4 regions of the Kitasatospora sp. NPDC001225 genome follow, and region 3 is predicted to be linked to each of the others. Evidence: riboswitches for the same ligand, from Rfam matches in the RefSeq annotation. Region 3 holds a riboswitch; each other region holds the start of a gene.
What was found. Region 3 has a riboswitch for cobalamin ahead of ACWDCZ_RS02520 (ribonucleoside-diphosphate reductase subunit alpha). Riboswitches for the same ligand answer to the same signal wherever they lie in the genome.
Positions count from the first base shown of each region.

Region 1: linked by a shared signal. The riboswitch ahead of metE (5-methyltetrahydropteroyltriglutamate--homocysteine S-methyltransferase) and the one ahead of ACWDCZ_RS02520 (ribonucleoside-diphosphate reductase subunit alpha) in region 3 are both predicted to bind cobalamin.
Region 2: linked by a shared signal. The riboswitch ahead of ACWDCZ_RS33170 (Nickel transporter NicT) and the one ahead of ACWDCZ_RS02520 (ribonucleoside-diphosphate reductase subunit alpha) in region 3 are both predicted to bind cobalamin.
Region 4: linked by a shared signal. The riboswitch ahead of ACWDCZ_RS36010 (peptidase) and the one ahead of ACWDCZ_RS02520 (ribonucleoside-diphosphate reductase subunit alpha) in region 3 are both predicted to bind cobalamin.

Region 1 is NZ_JBSFJC010000134.1:259-3,406, reverse strand. It holds gene metE (5-methyltetrahydropteroyltriglutamate--homocysteine S-methyltransferase) at 1-1,794, opposite strand, end outside; cobalamin riboswitch at 1,976-2,179, opposite strand; gene ACWDCZ_RS32090 (hypothetical protein) at 2,279-2,596, opposite strand; partial or broken gene ACWDCZ_RS32085 (ECF transporter S component) at 2,615-3,148, opposite strand, start outside.
Region 2 is NZ_JBSFJC010000146.1:2,216-5,363, reverse strand. It holds gene ACWDCZ_RS33180 (hypothetical protein) at 1-775, opposite strand, end outside; gene ACWDCZ_RS33175 (ArsR/SmtB family transcription factor) at 898-1,281, opposite strand; cobalamin riboswitch at 1,364-1,576, shown strand; gene ACWDCZ_RS33170 (Nickel transporter NicT) at 1,608-2,723, shown strand; gene rpmG (50S ribosomal protein L33) at 2,790-2,954, opposite strand; gene rpmB (50S ribosomal protein L28) at 3,099-3,148, shown strand, end outside.
Region 3 is NZ_JBSFJC010000005.1:1,541-4,688, forward strand. It holds gene ACWDCZ_RS02520 (ribonucleoside-diphosphate reductase subunit alpha) at 1-2,009, opposite strand, end outside; cobalamin riboswitch at 2,203-2,329, opposite strand; gene ACWDCZ_RS02525 (hypothetical protein) at 2,803-3,148, shown strand, end outside.
Region 4 is NZ_JBSFJC010000187.1:447-3,594, forward strand. It holds gene ACWDCZ_RS36005 (flagellar hook-length control protein FliK) at 1-137, opposite strand, end outside; gene ACWDCZ_RS36010 (peptidase) at 167-1,258, opposite strand; cobalamin riboswitch at 1,357-1,477, opposite strand; gene cobF (precorrin-6A synthase (deacetylating)) at 1,615-2,373, shown strand; gene ACWDCZ_RS36020 (amidohydrolase) at 2,637-3,148, shown strand, end outside.

The sequences.
Region 1 (3,148 bases), on a different contig from region 3:
GTCGCGCAGGGCGAGGGCGACCTGGCGGGCGGTGTCGGCGAGCGGCTGGTCGTCGCGGACGAAGGACCAGGCGAGCATGGTGACCGGGCCGGTCAGCATGCCCTTCACGGGGCGGTCGGTCAGGCCCTGCGCGTAGCGGAACCAGTCGACGGTCATCGGGTGCGGCCGGGAGATGTCCCCGGCGAGGACCGGCGGGCGCACGTACCGGGTGCCGTAGGACTGCACCCAGCCGTGCCGGGTGGCCAGGTAGCCGGTGAGCTGCTCGGCGAAGTACTGGACCATGTCGTTGCGCTCGGGCTCGCCGTGCACCAGGACGTCCAGTCCGGCCTTCTCCTGGTACGCGATGACCTCGCGGACCTCGGCCTCCATCCGCTCCTGGTACGCGGCGCCGTCGATCCGACCGGCCGTCAGGTCGGCCCGGGCGACGCGCAGTTCGGTGGTCTGCGGGAAGGAGCCGATGGTGGTGGTCGGCAGCAGCGGCAGGCCGAGCCGGGCGCGCTGGGCCTCGGCCCGCTGCGGGTAGGCCTGGGCGCGACGGGCGTCCGCGTCGGTGACGGCGGCGATCCGGGCGCGCACCGCCGGGTCGCGGGTGATCGGCGAGCCCGCGCGGGAGGCCAGGTCGGCCCGGTTGGCCGCGAGGTCGGCGGCGATCGCGCCGGTGCCCTCGCGCAGGCCGCGAGCGAGCAGCGCCGCCTCGGTGGCCTTCTGCTTGGCGAAGGCCAGCCAGCGGGCGATCTGCGGGTCGATGTCGCGTTCGAGGGTGGCGTCGATCGGCACGTGCAGCAGGGAGCAGGACGGCGCGACGTCGACGGTGTCGGCGAGGCCCAGCAGGGTCGCCAGGGTCGTGAGGGACTTCTCCAGGTCGTTGATCCAGATGTTGCGCCCGTCGATCACCCCCGCCACCAGTCGCTTGCCGGGCAGGCCGCCGGCGGCGGCGAGGTCCTCCAGGTTGGCGGCGGCCGGACCGGTGAAGTCCAGTGCCAGGCCCTCGATCGGGGCCTTCGCCAGGACCGGCAGGGCGTCGCCGAGCCGGTCGAAGTAGCTGGCGACCAGCAGCTTGGGCCGGTCGGTGAGGGCGCCCAGCTCGCGGTAGGCGCGGGCGGCGGCGTTGAGCTCGGCCGGGGTGCGGTCCTGGACCAGCGCGGGCTCGTCCAGCTGCACCCAGTCGGCGCCGGCGGCGCGCAACCCGGCCAGCAGCTCCGCGTAGACGGGCAGCAGCCGGTCCAGCAGGGTGATCGGCTGGAAGTCGGCGGCCACCCCGGGCGCCGGCTTGGCGAGCAGCAGGTAGGTGACCGGCCCGACCAGCACCGGCCGGGCCGCGTGGCCGAGCAGCAGCGCCTCGCGCAGTTCGCCCACCGCCTTGGCCGGGTTCGCCGTGAACACCGTGTCCGGCCCCAGCTCCGGCACCAGGTAGTGGTAGTTGGTGTCGAACCACTTGGTCATCTCCAGCGGGGCGACGTCCTGGTTGCCGCGCGCCATGGCGAAGTACCCGTCCAGCGGGTCGGCTTCGACGGCGGCCCGGTGCCGGGGCGGGATCGCGCCGACGGCGACCGTGGTGTCCAGTACGTGGTCGTAGAACGAGAAGTCACCGGTCGGGACCTCTTCGACGCCGGAGTCGGCGAGCTGCTGCCAGTTCCCCCGGCGCAGGTCGGCGGCGGTGGCCAGCAGCACCTCGGCGGTGACCGAGCCCTTCCAGTAGCCCTCGATGGCCTTCTTGAGCTCCCGGCCCCGGCCCTGGCGGGGGTAGCCGTACGCGGTGGCGACGCTCGCCGCGGCTGCGGACTTCGTGGTCAAGGGACTCTCCTTCGCGAGTCTGTTCTCCTCAGGTACCCGGAGACGGCACGAAGGCGCGAAGGGATGACGTACCCGGCGGCGGCCGTCACGGGAACGTACGGGCCTGGTCCGCCTGGTATGGTCGCCGACCCGCCCACGAGGTCACCGGATAGCCGCGCGCGGGTCGTCCGCGGGCGGGCAGTGGCAGGTCTTCGGACTCGCGGGCGCGTCCGTCCCGTGAAGGGCGGACACCTACTGGCCGTCGCTTCCCAGACCCGTCCCGGGTCCAGTGCGTATGACGGCGGTCGTTCCCACTCACCGCTGCGGGGCAGTCCCGGACTGGCCAGTCGAAAGGCGTCACCGGGTTCCCTCTTGCGACGCCCTGCCTGGCGGACAGGGCGAACCAGCTGCACCGTCAGCTTAGGGGCAAAGCGCCGGGCCCGGCGCGGGAATCTCGGAACCCGTCCGCATGGTGGAACGCCACCACGGCTCGCGGGGCCGGTGGTCAGGTCCGCGTCGGGGTGTCCGGCGTGCCGGGCAGGGCGGCGCGGATGTCCGCGAGCAGTCCGGTCAGGCCGCGTCCCGGACCCAGTCGGCCGTCCAGTCGCGCGAGCTGGTCGGCGGGGATGCCCGCCAGTATCCGTTCGGCTTCGACCAGCAGCCGCCGTCCCCGCTGGAGGTCGGACCTCATCCTGGCGACCTGCGCCTGCGCTCCGCCCAGCTGGCGGCGGGCGGATTCCAGTGCGGCGTGCTGTTCCGGGGTCAGGACGACGACGTCGACCCCGTCCAGCGTCATCGTCCGGTGCTTCGCGGGCTTGGGCACGATGGTCGGCCTTTCGGTTCAGGGGTGCGCCGGGCCGGTGGGCCGCGCGGCGGTCGGCGGCCCCACCGTGGTGTCCGGGCCGGGCGTGGCGTCCTGGCCGGATGGGGCGTCCGGGCCGGGCGGGGCCTCGAAGCGCACCGTGGGCTCGAAGTTGGCGCGGCGGGCCGCGCGGCGGAAGACGGTGAGGACGGCCGGCCCGACGACGAGCACGGCGGTGAAGGTGCTGACGGCGCGGCCGGTGTCCCAGCCGAGCGAGGTGGCCAGGTCGAACAGCAGGTAGCGGTGCCACTGCTCGGTGAAGGGCAGGCCCGGCAGGTAGGCGATCGAGCTGTTCGGGTCGGTGGAGAACGGCCAGAAGGAGAGGTTCAGCAGGAAGCCGAAGAGGTAGCCGGAGAACGCCCCGTACCCGGCCAGCAGCGGCACCTCCCAGCGCCGCCCGGCCCCCGGCAGCAGTCCGGCGAGCATGCCGACGAAGGCGCAGCCGAACATCTGGTACGGCATCCAGGGGCCGACGCCGCCGGTGAGCAGCGCGGAGGCGAACAACGAGGTGCA
Region 2 (3,148 bases), on a different contig from region 3:
GGGCGTCGTCGAGCAGCGCCCCGGGGGCGTGGCGGCTCCACACGTTGGGGTGCAGGACGACGGCCACCGTGTACTCGTCGGCGGGCAGTTGGCGGACGAGCCGCCGGGGCAGGTCGGGGTGGCGGCCGAATAACGAGTGCTCGCTCCAGGTGGAGCTGACGACGACGAGCCGTCGGCCGCCGACGGCGCCGAGCGCGGCGCGGTAGCCGTCCCGGGAGCGCCGGCTGGCGAGCATCCGGTCGAAGCACGGGTCGCCGACCACCCGGGCGACGTCCAGGGCCTCGGGGCAGGAGGTCCGCAGCCGGTCCAGCTGTTCGGGGTGGGAGAGCCCGAGGACGTCCACGAACACCCGCCCGCGGTGGGTGAGTTCGTTGCGGGACAGGCCGGCGGCGCTGACCGTGTCGCCGGTGGACTCGGCGACCAGGCGGTTGTAGCCGGCGCCGTGCGGCAGGACGACGAGGCGGGCGTCCAGGCGGTGCATGGAGGAGTGGACGGCGCAGGCGACGGCCAGGTCGAAGCGGTGGCGGACGGCGTCGTCCCAGTCCAGCACGGTGAAGCCGGACAGGCCGTGCAGGTACTCGTCCAGGGCGCGGTCGGCGAAGACGGAACCGGGGTTGACGGTGAAGTACCACTCGATGCCGTGCGGGCTCAGCAGGGAGAGGACGTCCAGCACCCGGGTGGCCGAGGTGAGGGTGCGGGCGACCGCCAGCACGCGGGCCTTGACCGGGTCGGTGTTCCAGCGGTCGGCGGGCCAGGCATGGGGGTGGGACGGCACATCATGATCGTACTGGCCGGGGCCGTTCGCGGCGCGCCTTCCCGATCGGGAGTCAGCGGCCCGGGCGGGAGTCGGCGGACCGGGCGGGTGTCGGCGGACCGGGCAGGCGTCGGCGGGAGGGGTCAGCCCACTGCCGCGCTGGGCTCGTGGTGCTCGGCGGCGGCGCACTCGTCGAGGAGGGGGCGCATGGCCTCGTCCACGAGCCGGTAGCGCACCACTCGTCCGTCCCGGTCGCCGGTGACCACGCCGGCCGTGCGGAGCAGCCGCAGGGCCTGGGAGACGGCGGGGTCGCGCATGCCGGTGGCCACCGCGAGGTCGCTGACGGCGAGCGGGCCGGCCCGGTGGAGGGCGAGCAGCAGGGCGAGCCGTCCGGGGTCGGCGAGCAGGGAGAACCGCTCGGCCCAGGACCGGACGTGCGCGGGGTCGCCGATCGCGGCGATGGCCTCGCAGACCCGGTGCCCGTCGATGGTGCGGTGGCCCGCGCGGTCGGCCGGTACGAGATGCATGCGGACATTCTTGCAGGCGGCCGCCTGTGATCCTGGACACCTGCGCAGGTGCGCAGCCTTGCACGGGTCGGGGCGCGGCCCCTACGGTGTTCCCCGCCGTGGTGCTCGGGAAGACCGGTGACGGACCCTCAGGGGTCCCAGCCCGGAGCGGCCCTCGCCACTGTGATCGGGTCGTTCCTCCGCCTGCGGAGGAACGTCGTCCGTGCCCACGGAGCCACTGGGTGCCTCGCGCACCTGGGAAGGCGGGCACGGGTATCCCGTCAGCCAGGAGACCGGCCACGGCATCTCACGAGGTTTTCCACGAGGTGCTGGAGCGTGATCCGCAGATGACCCTGCCCGAAACCGTTGCCGCCGGCGCGAAGCCGGCCCCTTCCGTGCTGCCCAGCTTCAGATGGCGGCGCGAGGACACCGTCCGTACGGCCGGGCTGATGGCGGTGATCGTGGCCATGCACGTGGTGGCCTTCGGCACGCTGATCTTCCTGGTCGCGCCCGAGCGGTACGCGGTCGGTACCCAGGTCTTCGGGGTGGGCCTCGGCATCACCGCGTACACCCTCGGGATGCGGCACGCCTTCGACGCCGACCACATCGCGGTGATCGACAACACCACCCGCAAGCTGATGGCGGACGGCAAGCGGCCGGTCTCGGTGGGCTTCTGGTTCGCCCTCGGGCACTCCTCGATGGTGGTGCTGATGGCCGCCCTGGTGGCGGGCGGCGCGCAGCTGGCGAACACGCTGATGGACGACGAGTCGGCCACCCACAAGTGGCTGGGCGTGATCGGGACGACCACCTCCGGCGTGTTCCTCTACCTGATCGGTGCGCTCAACCTGGCGGCGCTGCTCGGCATCCTCAGGGTGTTCCGCTCGATGCGGGCCGGGAAGTTCGACGAGAAGGAGCTGGAGGCGCACCTCGACTCGCGCGGCTTCATGGCCCGGGTGCTGAACCGGGCGACCCGTTCGATCACCCGGCCGGGGCAGATGTTCCCGGTGGGCATGGTGCTGGGCCTGGGCTTCGACACCGCGACCGAGGTCACCCTGATGGTGATGGCCGGCTCGGGCGCGGCCTCCGGGCTGCCCTGGTACGCGATCGTCTGCCTGCCGCTGCTGTTCGCGGCGGGGATGAGCCTGTTCGACACCCTGGACGGGACGTTCATGAACTTCGCGTACCAGTGGGCCTTCGCCAACCCGGTCCGGAAGGTGTACTACAACCTGACCATCACGGGTCTGTCGATCGCGGTGGCCTTCATCATCGGCACCATCGAGCTGGTCGGGGTGCTGCACGAGAAGCTCGACCTGACCGACCCGGTCACCGGGTTCGTCGCGGACATCTCGCTGGACAACGTGGGCTACGCCATCGCCGGGCTGTTCGTGGTGGTCTGGGCGATCGCGATCGGGTACTGGAAGCTCGCCCGGGTCGAGCAGCGCTGGACGCCCGAGGGCTCCTGAGCCGAGCGGCCCGGCCACCCACGGCGCCTCCCCGAGTCCGGGGAGGCGCCGTTCGCGTGTCCGGGGTCAGCGCTCCTCGCGGAAGTCGACGTGCCGGCCCGCGGCCGGGTCGTACTTGCGCAGGACCATCCGGTCCGGGTCGTTGCGGCGGTTCTTGCGGGTCACGTAGGTGAAGCCGGTGCCGGCGGTGGAGCGGAGCCTGATCACCGGGCGCAGTTCGCTGCGGGCCATGGGACGTCCTCCTGGGGTCTGGGGGTCGGGGTCTCGGGGTCCGGTCCGAGGGGTTGGCTCGAACCGTACATCGAAATGGAAGTCATTTTCATCTGGTGTAACGTGAGCCCGGTCCTGCCCATTCCCGGATGCCAGGGAGCACCCATGTCCGCCCGCTGCCAACTCACCGGCCGCCGGCCCGGCTTCGGCAACGC
Region 3 (3,148 bases):
GCGTCGCGGGTCTGCTGGTCCCAGACGCCGAGCTCCTTGAGCTCGCGCACCAGGTACGGGTTGACCTGGAGGAACTCGCCGGACAGCGTCTCGCGCTTGAACAGGTTGGACACCTGCGGCTCGATGCACTCGTACACGCCGGCGATGGACGCGATGGTCGCGGTCGGCGCGATGGCCAGCAGCAGCGAGTTGCGCAGGCCGGTCTCGGCGATCCGGGCGCGCAGCGCCGTCCAGCGGTCGGCCCACTGCGGGGCGGCCGTCGGGAAGTGGTCGATGTGCAGCTCGCCGCGGGCGGCGCGGGTCTCGCCGTACGCCTCGTGGCGGCCGAGCTGCTCGGCCAGGTCGGCGGAGCGCTCGTACGCGGTGAGCATGATGCGCTCGGCGATCAGCGTGGACAGGCGGGCGGCCTCGGCGGAGTCGAAGTCGATCCGCAGCTTGAAGAAGACGTCCTGGAGGCCCATCACGCCGAGGCCGACCGGCCGCCAGCGGGAGTTGGAGGTGCCGGCCTCGGTGGTCGGGTAGAAGTTGATGTCCACCACGCGGTCGAGGAACGTCACGGCCGTGCGGACGGTGGCGTCGAGGCGCTCCCAGTCCATGGCGCCGAGCAGGTCGTCGACCGTGGCACCGGGGGCCACGTGGGCGCCGAGGTTGACCGAGCCGAGGTTGCAGACGGCGGTCTCGGAGTCGTCCGTGACCTCCAGGATCTCCGTGCACAGGTTGGAGGAGTGCACGGTGCGGCCCGGCAGGGCGGTCTGGTTGGCGGCGCGGTTGGAGGCGTCCTTGAAGGTCATCCAGCCGTTGCCGGTCTGCGCCAGGGTGCGCATCATGCGGGCGTACAGGGTCTGCGCCGGGATGGTGCGGACGGCTTTGCCGGCCAGCTCGGCCTTGCGGTAGGCCTCGTCGAAGTCGGCGCCCCACAGGTCGACCAGCTCCGGCACGTCGGCCGGGGAGAACAGCGACCAGTCCTGGTTGGCGTTGACCCGGCGCATGAACTCGTCCGGGATCCAGTGCGCCAGGTTGAGGTTGTGGGTGCGGCGGGCCTCTTCGCCGGTGTTGTCGCGGAGCTCCAGGAACTCCTCGATGTCGGCGTGCCAGGTCTCCAGGTAGACACAGGCCGCGCCCTTGCGGCGGCCGCCCTGGTTGACGGCGGCGACCGAGGAGTCGAGGGTGCGCAGGAACGGCACGATGCCGTTGGACTTGCCGTTGGTGCCGCGGATCAGGCTGCCGCGCGAGCGGATGCGCGAGTAGGACAGGCCGATGCCGCCGGCGTGCTTGGACAGGCGGGCGATCTGCGCGTAGCGGTTGTAGATCGAGTCCAGGTTGTCCAGCGGCGAGTCGAGCAGGTAGCAGCTCGACATCTGCGGGTGCCGGGTGCCGGAGTTGAACAGCGTCGGCGAGGAGGTCAGGTACTCCAGGCGGCTCATCAGGCCGTACAGCTCGGCCACCTCGCGCACCGACTGCTCGGAGTCGCCGACCGCCAGGCCGCAGGCGACACGGAGCAGGAAGTGCTGCGGGGTCTCGATCACCTTGCGGGTGATCGGGTGGCGCAGCAGGTAGCGGGACTGCACGGTGCGCAGGCCGAAGTACTCGAAGCGGTCGTCGCCGGCGGTGTCGATCAGCGCGTCCAGGGCGGCGGCGTGCTTGGCGACGAAGTCCGCGGTGGTGTCGCCGATCAGGCCCTCGGTGTGGCCGACGGCGATCGAGGCGGAGAAGGACACCGAGCCCTGGCTGTTCGCCTCGTCGACGATCTCCAGCGCGAGCAGGCGGGCGGCCAGCTTCGAGTACTGGGGGTCCTCGGCGATCATCGACGCGGCGGCGTCCACGGCCAGCCCGCGCAGCTCGGCGAAGTCCGAGCCGGCGTGGCGGCCGCGCAGCGCGGCGGCGGCGACATGGCCGGGGTCGACCTCGGTGAGGTCGGTGCTGCGGTCGGTGAGCAGCCGCAGCAGCGCGCCCCCGGGGTCGGAGACCGTCGGGTCGGTGAAGGCGGTACCGGAGCCCTGGGCGGGCAGGGTGGCTGAGGCAGCGGTGGTCAAGGCGCTCTCTCCTGGCGGCGATCGGCGGCGGTGCTCGGGGGGCCACCGGGCCGATCTGGGCAGGGGAGCACGGCGCGAACGCAAAAAAGCGTCGCGCGAGGTGACTCCCCGGCCCGCCCGCGAGGCCCGGAGGGGTACTGCTGGTGCCGGCGCGGCCTCTGCGGGAGGGCCGTGGCGCACGCCGTCGGCAGGTACTCGGACTCGCGGGGTGCGGCTGCTGGAGCCGCCCGCTCACCGCTGCGGGGCAGTCCCGGATTCGCACCGGGTTCCCCTGCATCGACAGCAGAAGCGAGCATACATGTAGTGGTGTCTCACTGAAGCGACCCCAGATGTAGTACGGCGCCGCGTGTCGGGACGATGACCGGCAGTACCAGGAACGTGGTGCGCGATGGCCCTCGGTAGCCCCGGAACCGGGCCGGGGGCGTCCTGGTTTCGATACGGAATGGTCACCGGGAGGACCGGCGCTCACGAGGATGCCCTACGATCTGGGCGCATGAGCGACGGAACTGGCGTACCTGGGCAGGGGCCGCAGGGAACGCCTCCCGCCGGGCCGGGGGGCGCACAGAGTCAGCAGCCGGTGGTACCTGGTCCGGTACCGCCGCCGAGCGGGGGTTTCGGGCCGCCGCCCGCCTCGTACGGGCCGGTGGTGCCGTCGGTGCAGCCGGTCGCGCAGCCCATCCCGCCGGTGCCGCACCCGGTCGCGCCTCCGCCGCAGCCGGCTCCGCCGGTGGGGCAGCCGCACCCGCAGCCGGTCGGGCAGCCCCAGCCCGTGGCGCAGCCGCAGCCGCAGTGGCACCTCCAGCAGCAGCCCCAGCAGCCGGTCCCGCAGCAGCGGGCCGAGCCGGACTGGGACGCGCTGGCGGACCGCAACGAGGTCGAGGGCAAACGCCGTCGCCGGATGAAGGTCGTCGGTGTGGTGGCCGCGGTCGCCGTGGTGGGCGGCCTGGTCGCGGGCGGCGTGGTGCTGCTCCAGGGCAAGAAGGACGACGGTTCCCCGACCGTCGCGAAATCCACCCAGCCGACCGTCCCCCCGAGCACGTCCGGTACGCCGGACGACCCGTCGAAGCCGATCTGGGAGGCTGCCACCGACCCGGCGCCGCAGGACGCGGGAGCGC
Region 4 (3,148 bases), on a different contig from region 3:
CCGCCGCAGGCGGCCGCCCGCGCCTGCGGGGCCTGGACGGCGGAGACGCCGAGCAGGCCGGCGGTGAGGGCCGCCGCGGCGGCGATCGACCCGAGCGTACGGCGGGCCGGGCGGGCCGGGGTGGGGGTGTCGCTCATCGGTGAACTCCTCGCGGTGTCAGCGTGGTTCAGCGCGTGGCCGGAACCGGCGGGCAGGCCTGGGTCGGGGCGTCGGGGGCGGCCCCGGAGGCGGAGAGCGTGGACAGCGGGGTGCCCGCGAGGCCGAGGACGGCCTGCGCCGTGGCCCGGGCGCCGGTGCCCGCGTTGAAGCCGGTCGCGTCGTAGGCGACGGCACCGCGGACCGCCGGGTCGGCGGAACAGCCCTGCTGGAGCTTCACCAGCCGGCCCCACGCCTTGAGGCCGGGGCCGAGGCGGCCGCCGGAGAGCAGCGCCTGAGTGGCCAGGCCGGTGCTGTTGGCGTTGGAGGCGGTCGCCCCGGCGGCCGCGAAGCCGCCGTCGGCGTTCTGGTGGGCGGTGAGCCAGCCCAGGCCCGTGTTCGCTTTGGCGGCGCGCCCGGTGGCGGCGAGGGCCTGGACGGCGAGCGCGGTGGCGTCGGCGTCGCTGGTGCAGGCGGCCTGGCCGAAGGAGAGCGGGAAGCCGCCGTCCGCGCACTGGCTGTTCGCCAGGAAGTCCACGGCCGCCGCCGGGGCGTCACCGGGCGTGCGGTGCAGGGCGATCACGGCGAGGGACTGGCCGAAGGCGTTGCTGTAGTCGCCCCACTGGGAGCGGTCGGAGAACCGGCCCTCGGCGGTCTGCAGCGAACGCAGGCGGGCCGGCAGGTCGACGCCGCCGAAGGCCGTCGGGTCCCCGCCGCGCACCTCGACGGCGAGCAGCAGCTTGGCGGTCGCGCCCGCGTAGGCCTCGGTGGTGCCGTCGCCGAGGTAGCCGCCGATGATCTCGGGCTTCGCCAGCCAGGCGGTGGCCTTCGCGGCGGCCTCGTCGGAGCCACGCGAGGCGGCGAAGGCCAGTACGGCGTCGATGGTGAGGCCCTGGTCGGGGTAGGCGGTGCCGTTGAAGACGGACTCGTAGTGGTCGCCGTCGACGAGCTGGCGGGCCAACCAGCCGCCCGCGGCGGCGTCGGGGCGGACCGTCGGGGACGAGGTCGCGGCGGCGGTCGCGTTCTCGGGCGCGGCGTGGGCGGCGGTGGCCGCCGGGAGTGCGGTGGCGAGCGCCACGGCGGGTATCGCGAGCAGACCGAGGGTGCGGCGGAGCGTGGGCATGGTGGCCTTTCCGGGCCCGGGCGCAGGGGCCCGGAGGGCGGCGGCGACAGCCGGGGCGGCCCTCGGGGCTCCGGCCCGCGGACCACGACGGGAGGAGGGACGACACGCCTCCGCCGACGGGTACTCGGGCTCGCCTCCGACCAGGAGCCGGCGGCCTACCGTTGCGGGCCAGCGCCGGATTCGAACCGGACTTCCCCCAGCGGCGGAGTCACAACATGACGGCCCATCATGGCGATACGGAAAAGATCCGGTCAAGGGTTCGAACGTGACATCACGGTGGCCGCCGCCCGACATCGCGACGCGCCCCTCCCGGCCGCCGACGCGACCAGGGCGTCCCGGACGGCAGAATGCCTCCCATGCGGCACATCTTCGTCATCGGCATCGGCGCGGGCGACCCCGACCATCTCACCCTGCAGGCGGTCAAGGCGCTCGCCCGCACGGACGTCTTCTTCATCCTCGACAAGAACGAGGACCGGCAGGACCTGATCCGGCTGCGCCGCCGGATGCTGGCCGAGCACGGCCGGCCAGGCCACCGGGTGGTCGAGGCGCCGGACGCGGAGCGGGACCGGACCACCCCCGCGTACGCGGCCGCCGTGGACGACTGGCGCGTCCGCCGGGCCGACCTGGTCGAGCAGTTGCTCTCCGAGCACCTCGGTGAGGGCGAGACGGGCGCGTTCCTGGTCTGGGGGGATCCGAGCCTCTACGACAGCGTCATCGCCGTGGTGGACGACGTCCTGGCCCGCGGCGCCGTCGGCTTCGACTACGAGGTGGTCCCGGGCATCAGCAGCGTCTCCGCGCTCGCCGCCCGCCACCGCACCACGCTGACCCGGGTCGGCCGCCCGGTGCAGATCACCACCGGCCGCCGACTGGCCGAGGGCTTCCCCGAGGACGTGGACGACGTCGTGGTGATGCTCGACGGCCGCGCCGCCTTCACCGGGATCGACCCGGAGGGGCTGGAGATCCGCTACGGCGCGTACCTCGGCACCCCCGACGAGATCCTCGTCGCCGGGCCGCTGGCCGAAGCCGCCCCGCGGATCAGCGAGTTGCGCGAGTCGGCCCGCGCGCGCAAGGGCTGGATCATGGACACCTACCTGCTGCGGCGCTCCGAGAGCTGACCGGCGAGCGCCGTCCCGGTTCGCCCCCCGGCCGACACTCGGACACCGGCCTCGCGCCCGGCCGTCACTCCACCCGGCCGGTGCGCTCCCGGACCGGTGCCGGTGCACTCTGGGCCAAATCCGCCACCGAGCCACTGCCTAACGTTCCGTCATGAAATCGAGCAGGACGGCCTTTTGGGCTCGTCCGGCTCGACCGCGCCGCGCCGCCGCCCGCTCCGGGCGGCGGCCCGAACCCATGACTGGAGGCCGTCGAGGTGCCTGCAATGCCGGTCGGCGGGCTGGTCCCCCGCACGGAAAACGTCACCGAACACGCCGCCGACGTCGTCGTCCGCAACGCCCGGATCCACACCGGGGACGCCCGCCGCCCGCAGGCCGGCGCCCTCGCCATCCGGAACGGCCTGATCACGGCCGTCGGGGACGACGCGGACGTCGCCCCGGCCGTCGGCCCGTCCACGGTGGTGGTCGACGCGCTCGGCCGCCGCGTGGTGCCCGGCCTCAACGACGCGCACCTGCACGTGATCCGCGGCGGCCTCACCTACGTCCTGGAGCTGCGCTGGGACGGCGTGCGGTCGCTGCGCCAGGGCCTGGCGATGCTGCGGGAGCAGGCCGCCCGGACACCCCGGGGGCAGTGGGTGCGGGTCGTCGGCGGCTGGTCGGCGGAGCAGTTCGCCGAGCGGCGGCTGCCGACCCCCGCCGAGCTGAACGAGGCGGCGCCGGACACCCCGGTCTTCGTCCTCCACCTCTACCAGTCGGCGGTCCTCAACCGCGCCGCGCT